Linked DNA regions of Parashewanella spongiae. The protein of the gene in region 1 interacts with the protein of each later gene in a pairwise test. Links are inferred from orthologs where the notes say so. Each region holds a gene or a part of one and is shown on either strand. Other genes may lie near its edges.

Evidence for each region.
Region 2: the proteins of E2I05_RS08855 (region 1) and tusA interact in binary tests that used the Escherichia coli proteins (3 or more experiments, as listed by UniProt). The link is inferred for Parashewanella spongiae from one-to-one orthologs.

The regions. Positions count from the first base shown.
Region 1 is NZ_CP037952.1:2,301,129-2,309,361, forward strand. What follows is about bases 5,291-8,214. They hold E2I05_RS08855 (IscS subfamily cysteine desulfurase), read left to right. Parts: upstream 5,291-6,107; coding sequence 6,108-7,322; downstream 7,323-8,214. Other genes in these bases: cysE (serine O-acetyltransferase), read left to right, coding at 5,291-5,297; iscR (Fe-S cluster assembly transcriptional regulator IscR), read left to right, coding at 5,572-6,033; iscU (Fe-S cluster assembly scaffold IscU), read left to right, coding at 7,357-7,749; iscA (iron-sulfur cluster assembly protein IscA), read left to right, coding at 7,763-8,086; hscB (co-chaperone HscB), read left to right, coding at 8,168-8,214. In the rest of the region: E2I05_RS08825 (pentatricopeptide repeat-containing protein), read left to right, coding at 1-1,171; E2I05_RS08830 (hypothetical protein), read left to right, coding at 1,551-2,066; suhB (inositol-1-monophosphatase), read right to left, coding at 2,746-3,549; tRNA (cytosine(32)/uridine(32)-2'-O)-methyltransferase TrmJ, read left to right, coding at 3,713-4,453; more of cysE, read left to right, coding at 4,476-5,290; more of hscB, read left to right, coding at 8,215-8,233. UniProt on the Escherichia coli protein: Master enzyme that delivers sulfur to a number of partners involved in Fe-S cluster assembly, tRNA modification or cofactor biosynthesis. Catalyzes the removal of elemental sulfur from cysteine to produce alanine.
Region 2 is NZ_CP037952.1:17,856-25,877, reverse strand. Bases 2,860-5,572 are described here. They hold tusA (sulfurtransferase TusA), read left to right. Parts: upstream 2,860-3,949; coding sequence 3,950-4,195; downstream 4,196-5,572. Other genes in these bases: E2I05_RS00055 (hypothetical protein), read left to right, coding at 5,513-5,572; E2I05_RS00060 (IS4 family transposase), read left to right, coding at 4,330-5,457; fadA (acetyl-CoA C-acyltransferase FadA), read left to right, coding at 2,860-3,352. Outside these bases: fatty acid oxidation complex subunit alpha FadB, read left to right, coding at 26-2,173; more of fadA, read left to right, coding at 2,189-2,859; more of E2I05_RS00055, read left to right, coding at 5,573-5,698; E2I05_RS00050 (ubiquitin carboxyl-terminal hydrolase), read left to right, coding at 6,253-8,022. UniProt on the Escherichia coli protein: Sulfur carrier protein involved in sulfur trafficking in the cell. Part of a sulfur-relay system required for 2-thiolation during synthesis of 2-thiouridine of the modified wobble base 5-methylaminomethyl-2-thiouridine (mnm(5)s(2)U) in tRNA.

The DNA.
Region 1 (8,233 bases):
AGTGATGGCACCTCATCTGCCACTAAAGGCAGATTCAATTACCTGCATGAATTTGCTGGCTGCCTGCGCTGAAATGGAACGTTTTACAGAAGCTAAATCATTGGTGTTGGGCGATGGTACTACAACTACAGCCAGCTTAATGCAGCAATGGGGCATCAAGCCTGATGTTGCTATTTACAGCGCCTTTATCACGGTATGTGCTAAAACTAGCCAGTTTGATAGTGCTTGGCAACTGGTGTGTGGTGATAAGCCCGTGATGGCACCTCATTTGCCATTAAAGGCTAACCAAATCACCTGCATGAATTTGCTGACGGCCTGCGCTGAAGCGGGGCGTTATGCAGAAGCCAAATCATTGGTGTTGGGCGATACAGCTACAGCTACAACTAAAGCTACAGCCAGCTTAATGCAGCAATGGGGCATCAAGCCTGATATTGCCATTTACAATGCTTTTATCACGGTATGTGCTAAAACTAGCCAGTTTGATAGTGCTTGGCAACTGGTGTGTGGTGATAAGCTCGTGATGGCATCTCATTTGTCATTAAAGGCCAATCAAATCACCTGCATAAATTTGCTGACGGCCTGCGCTGAAGCGGGACGTTATGCAGAAGCCAAATCATTGGTGTTGGGTGATGTCGACACAACTACACCCAGCTTAATGCAACAATGGGGCATCAAGCCTGATGTAGCCATTTACAATGCCTTTACTAAAGTATGTATTAATGCAAAGGAATTTGACATTGGAATATGGTATTTAGAAAAAATAATGAACGAATGTAACATGAGTACTCCTTCACAAATACATGCTCAACTTGCGCCGCTTGAAAAAGATAATTTCGCAAGCTTGATTGATAAAGGGATAACACAAGGAATATATAAAAAAAATGTTGGCTTAATGAATCATTGTATCGATTTGCATATGGATAAAATCTTCGAAGAACATTCAGGCAATGGTACACATATTCGAGGTGTTCCACTAGCTTTCGCAAAACTATTATTTTGTTACCACAAAAAAAACAATGAACCCAACATAAAATCGATCATAACTGGATACCATGGCAATAATACGTTAAAAAATGGAATGATAAGTTTTCTCAAAGATGAATTTGGACTTGAGTTTATCGAGGATAAATTCAACTCAGGAGTAATAGTATTGAGCGAGTCTACCCATTAATTTGATACTAGCGAGCACACTTTTTAGTATGATCGCATCATAAAATAAACATCATAGAACAACGACAATATTATAATGTTAGATGCGTTTTTGTTTTAATATTCTAAATGGTTTTGAGGCAGAAATGCGCCAGCCGACCGAGCTGGCAAGAGTTTGGATATAACCAATTTACGCCCAATTTCATTATTTTTTTGAGTCTGAGATACAGTTATGAGCTACCAAACGACTCCCCTGTGCGGTGGATAATTTTCTGTTATACATTTATAGAATGCCTTAAAGCTGAATATTTTTGAATTTATCTTTTCAGTGCGTTATTTCTTGCTTGTTAATTCACTCACTTATTGAGTAATGAGATGGCGACACAACTACAGCCAGCTTAATGCAACAATGGGGCATCAAGCCTGATGTTGCCATTTACAATGCCTTTATCAAAGTATGTATTAAGGCTAAGGAATTTGACACCGAAATATGGCATTTAGAAGAAATAATGAACAAAAGTGACATAAGTGCTTTTTCACAAATACATGCTCAGCTTGCGCCGATTGAAAAAGATAATTTTGCAAGCATGATTGATAAAGGGATAACACAAGGAATATATAAAAAAAGTGTTGGCTTAATGAATCATTGTATCGATTTGCATATGGATAAAATCTTCGAAGGACATTCAGGCGATGGAACACATATTCGAGGTATTCCATTAGCTTTCGCAAGACTATTATTTTGTTACCACAAACAAAACAATGAACCCAACATCACATCGATCATAACTGGGTACCATGGCAATAATACGTTAAAAAATGGAATGATAAGCTTTCTCAAAGATGAGTTTGAACTTGAGTTTATCGAGGATAAATTCAACTCAGGAATGATAGTATTGAAGGAGTCTGCCCATTAATTTGATACGAGCGAGCACACTTTTTAGTATGATCGCATCATAAAATGAACATCATAGAACAACGACAGTATTATAATGTTAAATGCATTTTTGTTTTAATATTCTAAATTGATGTATGGAATCCACTCCCATTAATCGTCGAACTATGGTGTAGTGTCGGCATTAAAGAACAGAGGGTTTCATTATGTTGACCAGTAATATTATCGCAATCGATCTCGCTAAAAACATTTTTCAAGTTTGCCATATCAGTGTTGATAGCGAGCTCCTTAGTAATAAAGCTGTTAGCAGACAAAACTTAAAGAACTGTTAGTTAGCCAAAGCTAAGCCATCTATTATGTCTATGTAAGGTTGCTGCCGTTGCCATTATTGGAGCCGGTATACAGAGCAATTTCATCACCAAGCACGGATCATTAATCCTAGAAAAGTTAAAGCTTATGTCGAAAGTCATAAAACAGATTGAAATGATGCCCTTGCTATTGCAAACGGAGCTATGCAAGTTGGGTTAAAATTCAGTTCTCCTAAATCAATCGAACAACAGTTTATTTTTGTTTAAGAAAAATAGGCCACAACTTGCGCTGTGGCTATTGGGAAGCCTAGTGAAAATCGTTCAATTAGCTAAGCTATAACGATCGGCATTAAGATATTAATCTCGGCTTGTTTGTGAAGAAAGAATGAAAACTTATCGTTTTAGACCTTCATTTAGTAATGGTCGGATGGTCTTAACTAAGTTACTTGTTACTTTTGGAGCGCCCGCGACGATATTTCCAGAACTCAAGTAGTTATGGTTTCCGGAAAAGTCGGTAACAGTACCGCCTGCTTCACGGCAAATTAAGTCACCGGCCGCAATATCCCATGGTTTTAAACCAATTTCGAAGAAACCATCTAAACGGCCTGAGGCAACATATGCCAAATCTAATGCTGCAGAGCCTGCGCGACGTAGATCTGCACATTCATTAAATACTTCACCAAAAATGTTCATGTATGTTTCAGAATGTTGGCGTGCTTTGAATGGAAATCCTGTGCCAATGATAGTGTTATTTAAATCATTAGGGTTGGTAACACGGATACGGAATTCATTAAGTTTAGCGCCTTTTCCGCGAACGGCTGTAAACAGCTCTTCACGTACAGGATCGTAAATTGCTGCAACTTCAGTTTTGCCTTTTTGCTGTAATGCAATAGAAACCGCAAAATGAGGAATGCCTCTAACAAAGTTGTTAGTTCCATCAAGGGGATCTACTATCCACATAAAATCTTTGTTTGAACCGCGATCTTCTCCACCTTCTTCACCTACAATGGTGTGGTCGGGATAAGATTTACGGATCTGATAAATAATTGCAGCTTCTGCTTCCTTGTCTACACTAGTTACGAAATCGTTAATTCCTTTTTCAGAAACTTCGATACGATCTAATTCAGTATAAGCGCGCATAATTGTTTGGCCGGCGGCGCGAGCTGCGCGAACGGCAATAGTCAGCATTGGATGCATTGCAATCCCCTGGATGTTAAAGAACGAAAAAATAGCAGCGCGAATTATACGTTAATAATTGTTATTGGCAAACCTCTGCTCCAAACTATATTTACAGTATCTTGAATTGAGTTGGTTGTGATAAAATTCTAAATCTGGTTTTTTTAAAATAAATAGTATTTTCATGCTCAGTAATATTCGTGTGGTTTTGGTCGGTACATCCCACCCTGGGAACATTGGTTCAACAGCAAGAGCTATGAAGACGATGGGATTATCAAATCTTTACCTTGCTGAGCCAAGAACTGAAGTTGATGGTCATTCAATCGCACTTGCGGCTGGCGCATCTGATATATTGCAAAATTTGGTAAAAGTAGATTCATTTGAAGAAGCAATTTCTGATTGTAGTTTAGTGATTGCGACAAGTGCACGAAGCCGCACGTTAGATTGGCCTATTATTGAGCCCAGAGGAGCTGGTGAGCAATTAGTAGATGAATGTAAAACTGGCCCTGTAGCGATAGTTTTTGGCCGCGAAAATCACGGTCTATCAAATGAAGAATTACAAAAATGTAACTATCACGTAGTTATTCCTGCCAATGCTGAATACAGTTCACTTAATTTGTCACAAGCTGTACAAATTATCTGTTATGAAACACGAATGGCATTTTTATCTGAACAAAATCTTGATAATAAGAGAGAGATTGAACAGCTCACGGATAATTATCCAGCATCTAAAGATCAAGAACGTTTTTTTGAGCACTTAGAGAACACGCTTTTATCAACAGGGTTTATCATTAAGAATCACCCTGGACAAATTATGACGAAGCTTAGGCGTCTCTTTGGCCGTGCACGAATTGAAACTCAAGAGATGAATATTCTGCGTGGTATTCTGACATCAGTCGATAAATTCACTAAATCTAAAGACTAGACATTCAAAGGTAACTGAGATAATGAGCGTGATTTCTAGAATTAAAGAAGACATCGAATCAATTTATCATCGTGATCCTGCTGCTCGCAGTACGCTTGAGATTGTTCTTAACTATCCCGGTATGCATGCAATTTGGCTTCACAGAATAAGTAATAAGCTTTGGAAAAAGCGCTTTTTTATTTTATCACGCTGTATATCAACATTCTCTCGTTGGCTTACTGGAGTTGAAATACACCCTGGAGCGACTATTGGCCGCCGTTTTTTTATTGATCATGGGATGGGAATCGTAATAGGTGAAACGGCACAAATTGGTGATGATTGCACGCTTTACCATGGGGTAACTTTAGGCGGAACTACTTGGAAAACAGGAAAGCGACACCCAACATTAGGCAATAATGTTGTAGTAGGTGCTGGCGCTAAGGTACTGGGGCCAATTGTTATAGAAGACAATGCTAGAGTCGGGTCGAACTCTGTTGTTGTTAAACAAGTCCCTACAGGGCGAACAGTACTTGGTATTCCTGGGCGAATCGTTGCCGAAGTATCAAACGAAAGCAAAGAGCAAAATGAGCGGCGTAGTGCAATGGCAGAAAAGTATGGCTTTGATGCTTATGCTGTTGCACCTGATAACCCAGATCCAGTAGCTAACGCAATAGGACAAATGCTCGATCATATGCATTTGATGGACTCAAAATTACAAGACGTTTGTCACGAAGTTCAACAACTTGGTGGCGAAGTTTGTACAGAAAAGCTTCCAGAACTTGATATTGAAGAATTCAGTGACGCAGAAAGAGACGCTGCAGAAAAAAGAAAGCAAGCAATGGATGAGTTTGATCCAATAATATAATCTACTTTTAAATCTGAATCACCGAAAGTTTTATATAAGACTTCGGTGATATTTAATATGTTTCATATTAAAAACTCCTCATTTCTAATACGAAAAATATTCATTTTCCGTTGAATCTTTAATAATAAAAAGGTTAAATACGCATCTGATATTTCATAGCTCAATTTGTTCTTGAAAATGGTTAATACTTGACTAGTTCACTAGGCTAAATACTTGACTAAAATAGTCGGGTATGTTTCAATTTAACTATACTAAAGTAGGAACAAATTCTGTCATGAAATTAACCTCTAAAGGTCGTTACGCTGTTACAGCTATGCTGGATGTTGCCATACATTCTTCTATGGGGCCTGTTCCATTAGCAGACATTTCAGAGCGTCAAGGAATATCACTATCTTACCTTGAGCAACTCTTTGCTAAATTAAGACGAAATGGTTTGGTCTCTAGCGTAAGAGGACCGGGTGGTGGTTATCGACTTGGTTTAACAGCTAATGAAATATCAGTGGGTATGGTTGTACAAGCGGTTGATGAATCCGTAGAAGCAACACGATGCTATGGGCAAGGCAATTGCCAAGGTGGTTCTCGTTGTTTGACTCATTCTTTATGGGATGACTTAAGTCGTCAAATTTCAGACTTTTTAGATGGAATTAGTCTAGCAGGATTAATGCAAAAGCGTGATGTTCAATATATTGCGGTTAAGCAAGATAAAATGCAGCAAGAACAGAGATTTTCTCTTTAATTTCTTGCTATAAGAATAAATTTTTATTTGTACTTTGAATGCCATATAAATGGCGACGTTGTACGGAGTGTGTAATGAAGTTACCTATCTATTTAGATTATGCAGCAACAACGCCAGTGGATACTCGGGTTGCTGAAAAAATGATGCAGTATATGACTATGGACGGTGTGTTTGGTAATCCAGCATCTCGTTCTCATCGTTATGGTTGGCAAGCTGAAGAAGCGGTTGATATTGCGCGTAATCAAGTTGCAGAATTGATCAATGCAGATCCAAGAGAAATTATTTTTACTTCAGGTGCAACTGAATCAGATAACTTGGCGATAAAGGGTGTAGCACATTTTTATCAAAAGAAGGGTAAACACATTATAACAAGTAAAACCGAGCATAAAGCGGTTTTAGATACTTGCCGTCAACTAGAGCGTGAAGGTTTTGAAGTTACTTATCTTGAGCCTGAATCAAACGGTATCATTCCAACTTCAGCTATCGAAGCTGCAATACGTGAAGATACAGTTTTGCTCAGTTTAATGCATGTTAATAACGAAATTGGCGTTATTCATGACATTGCTGAAATTGGTGAATTATGTCGTTCAAAGAAAGTTATCTTTCATGTCGATGCAGCGCAAAGTGCTGGCAAATTACCTATTGATGTACAGAACTTAAAGATTGATTTAATTTCGATATCTGGTCATAAGATGTATGGCCCTAAAGGTATTGGTGCGCTGTATGTTAGCAGAAAACCCCGCATCCGTTTGGAAGCCGCTATGCATGGTGGTGGACACGAACGCGGTATGCGTAGTGGTACATTAGCTACTCACCAAATAGTAGGTTTAGGTGAAGCAGCAGCTGTCGCTAAAGCTGATATGGACAAAGACAACGAACGCATTCGCAGACTACGTGATAGATTGTGGGCTGGAATCAAAGACATTGAAGAAACATATATTAATGGTGACTTTGAACAACGTTATTGTGGTTCATTAAATGCCAGCTTTAACTTTGTTGAAGGTGAATCTTTGATAATGGCATTAAAAGATCTTGCTGTATCTTCTGGTTCGGCATGTACTTCAGCCAGCTTAGAGCCTAGCTATGTGTTAAGAGCTCTAGGATTAAATGATGAAATGGCTCATAGTTCAATTCGTTTTTCAATTGGGCGTTTTACAACAGAAGAAGATATCGACTATGCGATTGATGTTATTAATAAATCAATCGGTAAGTTAAGAGATATGTCTCCATTATGGGAAATGTATCAAGATGGAATCGATTTAAACACAGTTCAGTGGGCTCACCACTAATTGTTGAGCGAACAGATAAAGACGGAGCAGTATCATGGCTTATAGTGAAGAAGTTATTGACCACTACGAGAACCCTCGTAACGTAGGCTCAATGGACAAAAGTGATCCATCAGTTGCTACCGGAATGGTTGGTGCGCCTGCTTGTGGTGATGTAATGAAGTTGCAACTAAAGATAAGTGATGAAGGTATCATTGAAGATGCTAAATTCAAAACTTATGGTTGTGGTAGTGCGATTGCTTCAAGCTCGCTAGTTACCGAATGGGTAAAAGGTAAGAGCATTGAAGAAGCGGCATTAATTAAAAATACCGACATTGCTCACGAACTTGCTCTGCCACCAGTAAAAATCCATTGCTCAATTTTAGCTGAAGATGCTATTCAAGCGGCACTAGAAGATTACAAATCAAAGCACTCATTAGCAGCAGGTTAATGACGGAGTAGTAATGGCAATAACAATGACGCCAGCCGCTTCTGAACGAGTAAAGTCGTTTCTAAAAAACCGCGGCAAAGGCTTAGGTCTGAGATTGGGTTTAAGAACAGCAGGCTGCTCAGGTATGGCTTACGTACTTGAGTTTGTTGATGACCTTAATGACGATGATGAGATGTATGAAGTCGAAGGCTGCAATATTATTATTGATGCTAAGAGTTTCATTTATCTACAAGGGATTGAGTTAGATTTTGTGAAAGAAGGCTTAAATGAAGGCTTTCAGTTCAATAATCCTAATGCCAAAGGTGAATGTGGGTGTGGTGAGAGCTTTACAGTTTAATCATCGTATCTAACGATACCATTTAATGCCGTCATCTTGTTTTATAACATTGACGGCATTTTAATAGTAAGAATAAATTAAATGAATTTTTTTGAATTATTCGGCTTTTCAGTTAATTTCGATATTGATAGCACTCAATTGTCTGAG
Region 2 (8,022 bases), 2.3 Mb from region 1 along the record:
TTTTAAAAAAGGAAGGAAGCAAGCAATGATCTATCAAAGTTCTACCATTGAAGTAGAAATGCTTAACGATAATATTGCCAAGCTGTGCTTTAACGCTACAGGCTCGGTAAATAAATTTGATCGCGAAACCCTCACCTCACTGGACGCTGCACTTGATGCCCTCACTGAGATTAAACCAAGTGGTTTAGTTATTTGTTCGGCCAAAAATACATTTATTGTCGGGGCTGACATCACTGAGTTTCTATCTTTATTTGCTGAAGAAGACGCCACGCTACTGTCATGGATTGAGCAGACTAACCAAATATTTAATAAGCTAGAAGACTTACCCTTTCCAACGGTTTCAGCCATTAACGGCTACGCATTAGGTGGAGGTTGTGAAGCGATTTTGGCAACCGACTTTCGAGTCTGTGACAGTAATGCAAAAATCGGCTTACCAGAAACCAAACTTGGCCTCATTCCAGGGTTTGGTGGCACCGTCAGGTTACCTAGACTTATCGGAGTTGATAATGCATTAGAGTGGATCACCACGGGTAAAGAGCATAGACCAGAAGCGGCATTAAAAGTCGGAGCCATCGACGCAATTACCACACCTGAGCAATTACCGAATACCGCAACTCAGATGCTAATGGATGCCATTTCGAACAAATTAGATTGGCGACAACGACGTAACAAAAAGCAAGCAGCCCTACCGTTACCAAAGCTTGAATCGATGATGTCCTTCACCACAGCGAAATCAATGGTCGCTAAGGTCGCCGGTAAGCATTATCCCGCACCGATGTTAGCCGTTGATGTGATTGAGCAGGCTTCACATAAAGCGTGCCGCGAAGCTTTGAAGGATGAACACTTAGCTTTTATCAAACTGGCCAAATCCGAATCAGCTCATGCACTCATTGGCATATTTTTAAATGATCAATTAATTAAAAATAAAAGTAAGCAGCTTGCGAAACAATCCCAACCCATAGCCCACTCAGCCGTGTTAGGTGCAGGGATTATGGGCGGTGGAATTGCCTATCAAAGCGCCAGTAAAGGCACGCCAGTTGTAATGAAAGACATTGCCCAGTCGTCACTTGAGCTTGGCCTAAATGAAGCCTCTAAATTATTAAACGGCCAGATCAACCGCGGCCGCTCCACACCAGAGAAAATGGCTAAGGTGCTTAATAACATTACCGCTACGCTCGATTATTCCGCCATAAAACACTGCAACATCACCATTGAAGCCGTTGTTGAAAACCCAAAGGTAAAATCCCAAGTACTTCAAGAAGTAGAGCAACATACCTCGACTGACAGCATTATCGCTTCAAACACTTCAACCATTTCTATTGATTACTTGGCCAGTCACTTAACACACCCACAGCGTTTTTGCGGTATGCATTTTTTTAATCCCGTGCACAAAATGCCACTGGTTGAAGTGATCCGCGGTCAACACACCAGCGATGAAACCCTTGCTACCGTTGTTCATTACGCCAACAAAATGGGAAAAACGCCCATCATTGTCAACGATTGCCCTGGCTTCTTCGTCAATCGTGTTTTATTCCCTTACTTTTCAGGCTTTAATCAACTTGTGGTTGATGGTGCTGACTTCGTCCAAATTGATAACGTCATGGAAAAGCAATTTGGCTGGCCGATGGGTCCCGCTTATTTGCTTGATGTTGTCGGCATTGACACTGGCTGTCATGCCCAAAAAGTGATGGCGGATGGGTTTCCGCAGCGCATGAGCTTACCTAGTGCAGACATTATGAAACTCATGTTTGATAGTCAACGACTTGGACAGAAAAATGGTCAAGGTTTTTATCAATATATTACTGATAAACGTGGTAAACCGAAAAAACAAATTGCGCCAGAAGTGGCCGAACTTCTGAGTCAACACTGCCAAGACAAAACAGAGTTTTCGGCCGATGAAATCATAGCACGTACAATGATCCCTATGATCAACGAAACAGTACGATGCCTAGAAGAAGGTATTATTGCTTCTCCTGCTGAAGCGGATATGGCTTTGGTCTATGGCCTCGGGTTCCCACCTTTCCGCGGTGGTGTTTTCCGATATATTGAAACTATGGGACTCGCTAACTTTGTTCAACTTGCCGATAGCTATGCCCACTTAGGGCCTTTGTATCAAGTAACAGACAATATGCGTACACTTGCCGCCAATAACGGCCGCTACTACTCAGCCTAAGACAAGGAATTTATAATGAAAAATGCGGTTATTGTAGATTGTATTCGCACACCTATGGGGCGTTCTAAAGGTGGTGTGTTTCGTCATATACGTTCAGAAACCTTGTCAGCTGAGCTCATGAAAGGCTTGCTCAAGCGTAATCCCAATGTAAAGCCTGAAATGATTGAAGATGTCATTTGGGGCTGTGTTCAACAAACCTTAGAGCAAGGTTTTAACATTGCTCGCAATGCAGCACTGCTAGCAGGCCTGCCTAGAACTACCGCTGGGGTTACCGTTAACCGTTTATGTGGGTCTTCTATGGATGCTCTACATCAAGCGGCTCGTGCGATCATGACAGACATGGGAGATACCTTTATTGTCGGTGGCGTTGAACACATGGGTCATGTGCCCATGATGCACGGTGTCGACTTCCATCCAGGGCTTGATCATCAAGTTGCTAAAGCTTCAGGCATGATGGGACTCACCGCAGAAATGCTTGGCAGAATGCACGGAATTTCCCGAGAACATCAAGATGCTTTTGCCGTCCGATCTCATCAACGGGCTCATGCAGCAACGGTTGAAGGTCGGTTTGCTAATGAAATTTACCCGATAGAAGGTCATGATAGTAATGGAGCATTAATCTCGGTCAATAGCGATGAAGTGATTCGCCCTGAAACCTCAATGGAAGGGCTTGCTCAACTTAGGCCCGTTTTTGATCCAGTACAAGGTACAGTCACCGCAGCCACATCATCAGCGATATCCGATGGCGCTTCAGCGATGCTGGTCATGGAAGAAGAAAAAGCACGCTCACTCGGGCTCACCATTAGAGCAAGAATAAAGTCTATGGCTGTAGCGGGTTGTGCTCCCGCCATTATGGGTTATGGTCCAGTGCCTGCCACTCAAAAAGTTTTACTAAGAGCAAACTTAACCATTGATGATATTGATGTCGTTGAGCTTAACGAAGCTTTTGCCGCTCAATCCTTACCTTGCGTCAAAGATCTTGGCTTGACTGATGTTGTTGATGAAAAAGTAAATCTGAATGGCGGTGCCATCGCCCTTGGTCATCCATTAGGCTGCTCTGGAGCTCGTATATCGACCACACTCATTAATATCATGGAAGATAAGAATGCCAAATATGGTTTAGCGACCATGTGTATTGGTCTAGGCCAAGGCATCGCTACGATATTTGAACGACCTTAATCATCTTGGTGGATAAGGTGAAGGCAATTGATTGCATCACCTTACCCATTCCCTTGTTATACCAATTACAGTAATTAAATGCTCAACTCAAAGCTATGTATGTGCTCAAAGTGCAATCAAAATTGATGAAGACATAGTTGTTACCGACATACAAAACTGTCGTTATTACATTGCTACGTCAAGACAATTTTGAGAAGTATTCTTTATAAACCAAAGTGAGCACATACAAGCTCCCGAAGGGCAAGGCTAAAGGGTTCCATTACTGCGTTACAAGCACTTGAATTATCCCGACAAAAACACGAAGTGCGTTGAATGCCAGTTTCGTATGGCAGCTGTAGGGAGTATAGTACTTCGAGCTTGTGCCTTGCACTGAAACCCTTTAGCTCTTGCTGAGTGAGTGAGAGATTAATTACTGTAATTGGTATTACCTGAAGGTGCATGATTTCAGCACTTTCACGCCTTGAAAAATGAACCGTTGTAAATGCCCTGAATGTTGCATCTTCAAGTATCATGGGAATTGTTCCACGTGAAACTACTTGGATATTATCCCCAGCAATAGTAAAATTGCCTTTTAATGGTAATCTGCAGTAACAGTAAATGAACGACAATTATGAATTTGCTCAACATCGTCTTGATGCGTTAGGTCTACGCTGTCCAGAACCTGTAATGATGCTGCGTAAAAAAGTACGCCACATGAATGACGGTGAGACGTTATTAATAATTGCAGATGATCCGGCCACAACTCGTGACATTCCAAGCTTTTGCGAATTTATGGATCACACACTTTTACACAGCGATACTAAAAATACCCCGTATCACTTTTTGCTTAAAAAAGGGCTTTAAACTGCATTATTTTCTCAGCACATCCAAATAGCTATATATATCTCAATGGCACTAACTTAAGATTTAGCTGAAGGTTTACTAATTGAACAATAGAGAGTAAATCATACAGATTAAGGTTTTTCTAGTGTCACGCCATGAATACTACAACTCGCCAATTCTTCAATGATGCCCCAGAATTGTTACGTCGCTTTGCTCAAACGGAAGAAGATGAACTTTCTTCAATTCTCACTCTGCAAGATTTAGAAGATTTTCAAAAAGATAATACTCAAAGAGTACGCAAGTATCCCGCCTGCCACACACTTTCGCTTTTCATGAAGCAAGTTGCCAGTGAAAACAAGTCTTGTCGTTGCACACTAATCAGTGACGCTAGAGATCAAATTGCTATAGGTCGAGAGAAAAACAGCACAATTACAGGTCCCTACTGCAAAGCAAGAAAACGGTTATCTCCAGAGTCAATTAAATCGCTATTGAAGAAATCAGGAAAAAACTTAGATGAAGCGATTCAAGGGAAATACTTATGGCATGGTCGTAGAGTGCTATTAACTGACGGCTCAACACTATCTATGCCTGATACGCACGAGAACCAAGCCCAATTCCCTCAACCTAAATCACAAAAAGAAGGGCTGGGCTTTCCTCAGCTGCGGATTTTAGTGTTAATTTCTTTGGGTAGCGGTGCAGTCATTGACTCGGCTGTTTCACCTTGTAAAGGGAAAGGTACTGGCGAGCAGGCACTATTAAGAAGTATGCAGTCAGACTTGAAACAAGGTGACATTGTACTGGGAGATGCTAATTTCGAAAACTACTTTGTTCTTGTAGGACTAATGGGGTTAGGCGTTGATGCTGTTTTCGAAAAAAACGGAGCCAGAAATGTCGATTTCAGAACCTGTGAAGAAAAGCTGGGTAAGCGAGATGGTTTATTTAAGCTAATTCGTCCATCCTGTCCAGAATGGATGACCCCAGAGGATTACGCTCAAGTGCCAGAAGAGCTTATCGTCAGAATGGTAGGAACAAAGAAACGTATCATTGTTACCACGCTCACGGATAAAGAAGTCTATCCGAAGCAAGATATTATTGATTTATACGTTTCACGATGGCATATCGAGTTGGATTTTAGGTCAATCAAGACCATGATGAAAATGGATATTTTAAGGTGTGGTAGTCCAGATATGGTGCGTAAGGAAATTGATGTTCATTTGTTAGTTTACAACATGATAAGGGCACTTATGTGCCGAGCGGCAGAAAAAAAAAGGAATATCGCCTAGAGAGGCAAGTTTTAAAGCCGCACATGACGCATTACAAGATTTTCAGATATTACTTTTGCAAGCCACCGAAGGGATCATTGACACTTTATTGGATGTGATAGCAGATATTATCGGCGAGCATATCGTTGGCAATCGCCCGGGGAGAAAAGAACCGAGAGCAAAGAAAAGGCGACCGAAACCGACACCAAGGTTACAACATTCAAGAAAGCAAGCACGTAGGCTTAAGGTATATCAGAAGTAATTCTTAAGTTAGTGCCATTGATATATATCTCTATATCAAAGCCATAAAAGATAATACCAATTACAGTAATTAATCTCTCACCCAGCAAGAGCTAAAATCTAGCGATATAGAAAGTACCAACCTTTGTCATACCTGCAAAGGCTGGTATGACAAAACACAAACCTCTTGTGTTAGTACGCACCAAGGGACGAGGTATTAAACTCGAAGTGATTAACTAAACAAAGCTTAATCAGAATATCATTCATTTTTAACCCTAATAACCTCATTCGTTGTTAACCTTTATCTATAGTTGAAACTTCATTTTAATGAGGTTTTGTTTAGCAACGGCATTGACTGTATGTTGAATAAATTATTTGGCATTGGATCAAGTTAGGAAAGTTACGGAAGAAAGTATACCTATGAGTTCTCGTCACTCCAGCGCAGGCTAAAAACGAAGTATGTCGGTAGTCTAGTGCCTTTGCTTTTTCTATAAAAGTCACTGGATACCAGCCTTCGCTGGTGTGACAAAGATTTGTACTTTCTAAATCGCTAGATCCCTTATTACAGGATAAATTATGGCCTATCAAAATGCGAAACCTTTATCGACTCCTATTGCTGCATATAGTTATTTACCAACACCACACATAAGTCATGTAGAAGATAATCAAAATAAAGATCATGATGATTTTGAAATAATTGATGCGCCATTCCCTAAAACTATGTCTCGCCTTGAAGCTATAGCTCAAACTGTTGATGTTGAAACTCAGGAGCGATGTTTACAAGAATCATCCCAAAAAAAATTTCGTTGGCTAAAAACTCAAACCACAAATTACCCCTATAAGGTCTTAAAAAGAACTGCTGAAACACTACCGCTTTTAAAAAACCTAACTCGGCTCAAAGAAGCCCAGATAACAAAAATATTGAACGAAACAACAGAAAACCATAGGGAGTTCATTCAATCTCCAGAGCAACTCATGTCAACATTAGTGTGCCTACGTGAGAAGTGTGATCTCTCAAAATCAATTGTTTTTATTGAGAAAAACGAACAGAATAAACAATACATTCTTGTTATTAAAGACACAGCAAGCAAAACGAATTATGTCATCGGGGAAGCAAACATTCCCATTCAAAACAGTGATAGCCAAGCACCGAGACAATTAACCTCTCTTTATCCTTCAACTCAATCTACTACTTCACCATCCAGTAAGACGGTTAGCCCTGCTCAGTCTGCCACTAAAAAGCATGATTTTTCCAGCTTGCAACAACAAGCATTACTTGTACTTCAGCAAAGGTTACCTAGACATTTTAATTCTGAAGAGCAAATTGAAGCCTTGCATAAATCAGGAGTTTTAAGAAATAGAGACGATGACCTTAGGTTACTCATCAATAAAGAAACTTCAAATGATATACTTGATTACATAACATATATGATTCACGGTATACTCTCTCGCCACATAGAAAATCAAGAAAATGCTACGGCTTTGCCCGAAAGTAAACCTTCTGTCACAAGAACCCCAAAGTTACCGACTAAACCATATATTGAACCTTCAACTCCTGTGCTTCAAACAACAAGTACACAAGCTCCGCTAACACAAAGACAGTTAAACGCATTTCAAGTGTTAAAAAGATATCAGCCTTGGATAACCGATGAGCACATGACTATCATTGCTGATAAAAATTTCCTTTCAGCCCAACTTGTGTCCATGCTACTTGGACAATCATGCCCGTTTGAATTGAATTACATTAAGACCCCTGATGATGCCGCTCAAAGTATTGCTCGTTCTTTAAGGTTACAAATGTTTAGTAAACAAATACCACGATTTACTTATATTGGTAATGAGGAATCGGTCGCCTATTTAAATAAGGCTTTTAAACATCATGTCATGGCTCAATCTTCACTTTCTGAAAGCGAATTTACACAATGCTTTTCCACTGTACAAAACGGCAAATATACTGAGCAAGCCCTTATTAACGCTGCAATAAATTTTAAAAAACTCCAACCCTTGTATCAAGAAGTTCAAGGTTACCCATTAGATCCGCAAGATTTTGGGATTTTACTGGCAGAAGACTTGTTAGCAACAGATCCTCGTGATGAAACGCTGCGACTTGCACACACACTTTACTATTCAGCTGACACGCTACAATCTCAAATTAAAGATATAACTTTTGATCAGTTTTGCGAGCAAATGGATATTAAAGAACAAGCCCGTCGGTGGGTAGTGAGTGCCTTAGAGAGAATTGGTAAATACCGAAACATTTTAAATGGCACATTACGAGTGCACGAAGTGAGTCACATTACTCCGCCACAACGAAATGGCTTATATAACTGGGGGAATAATTGTTTT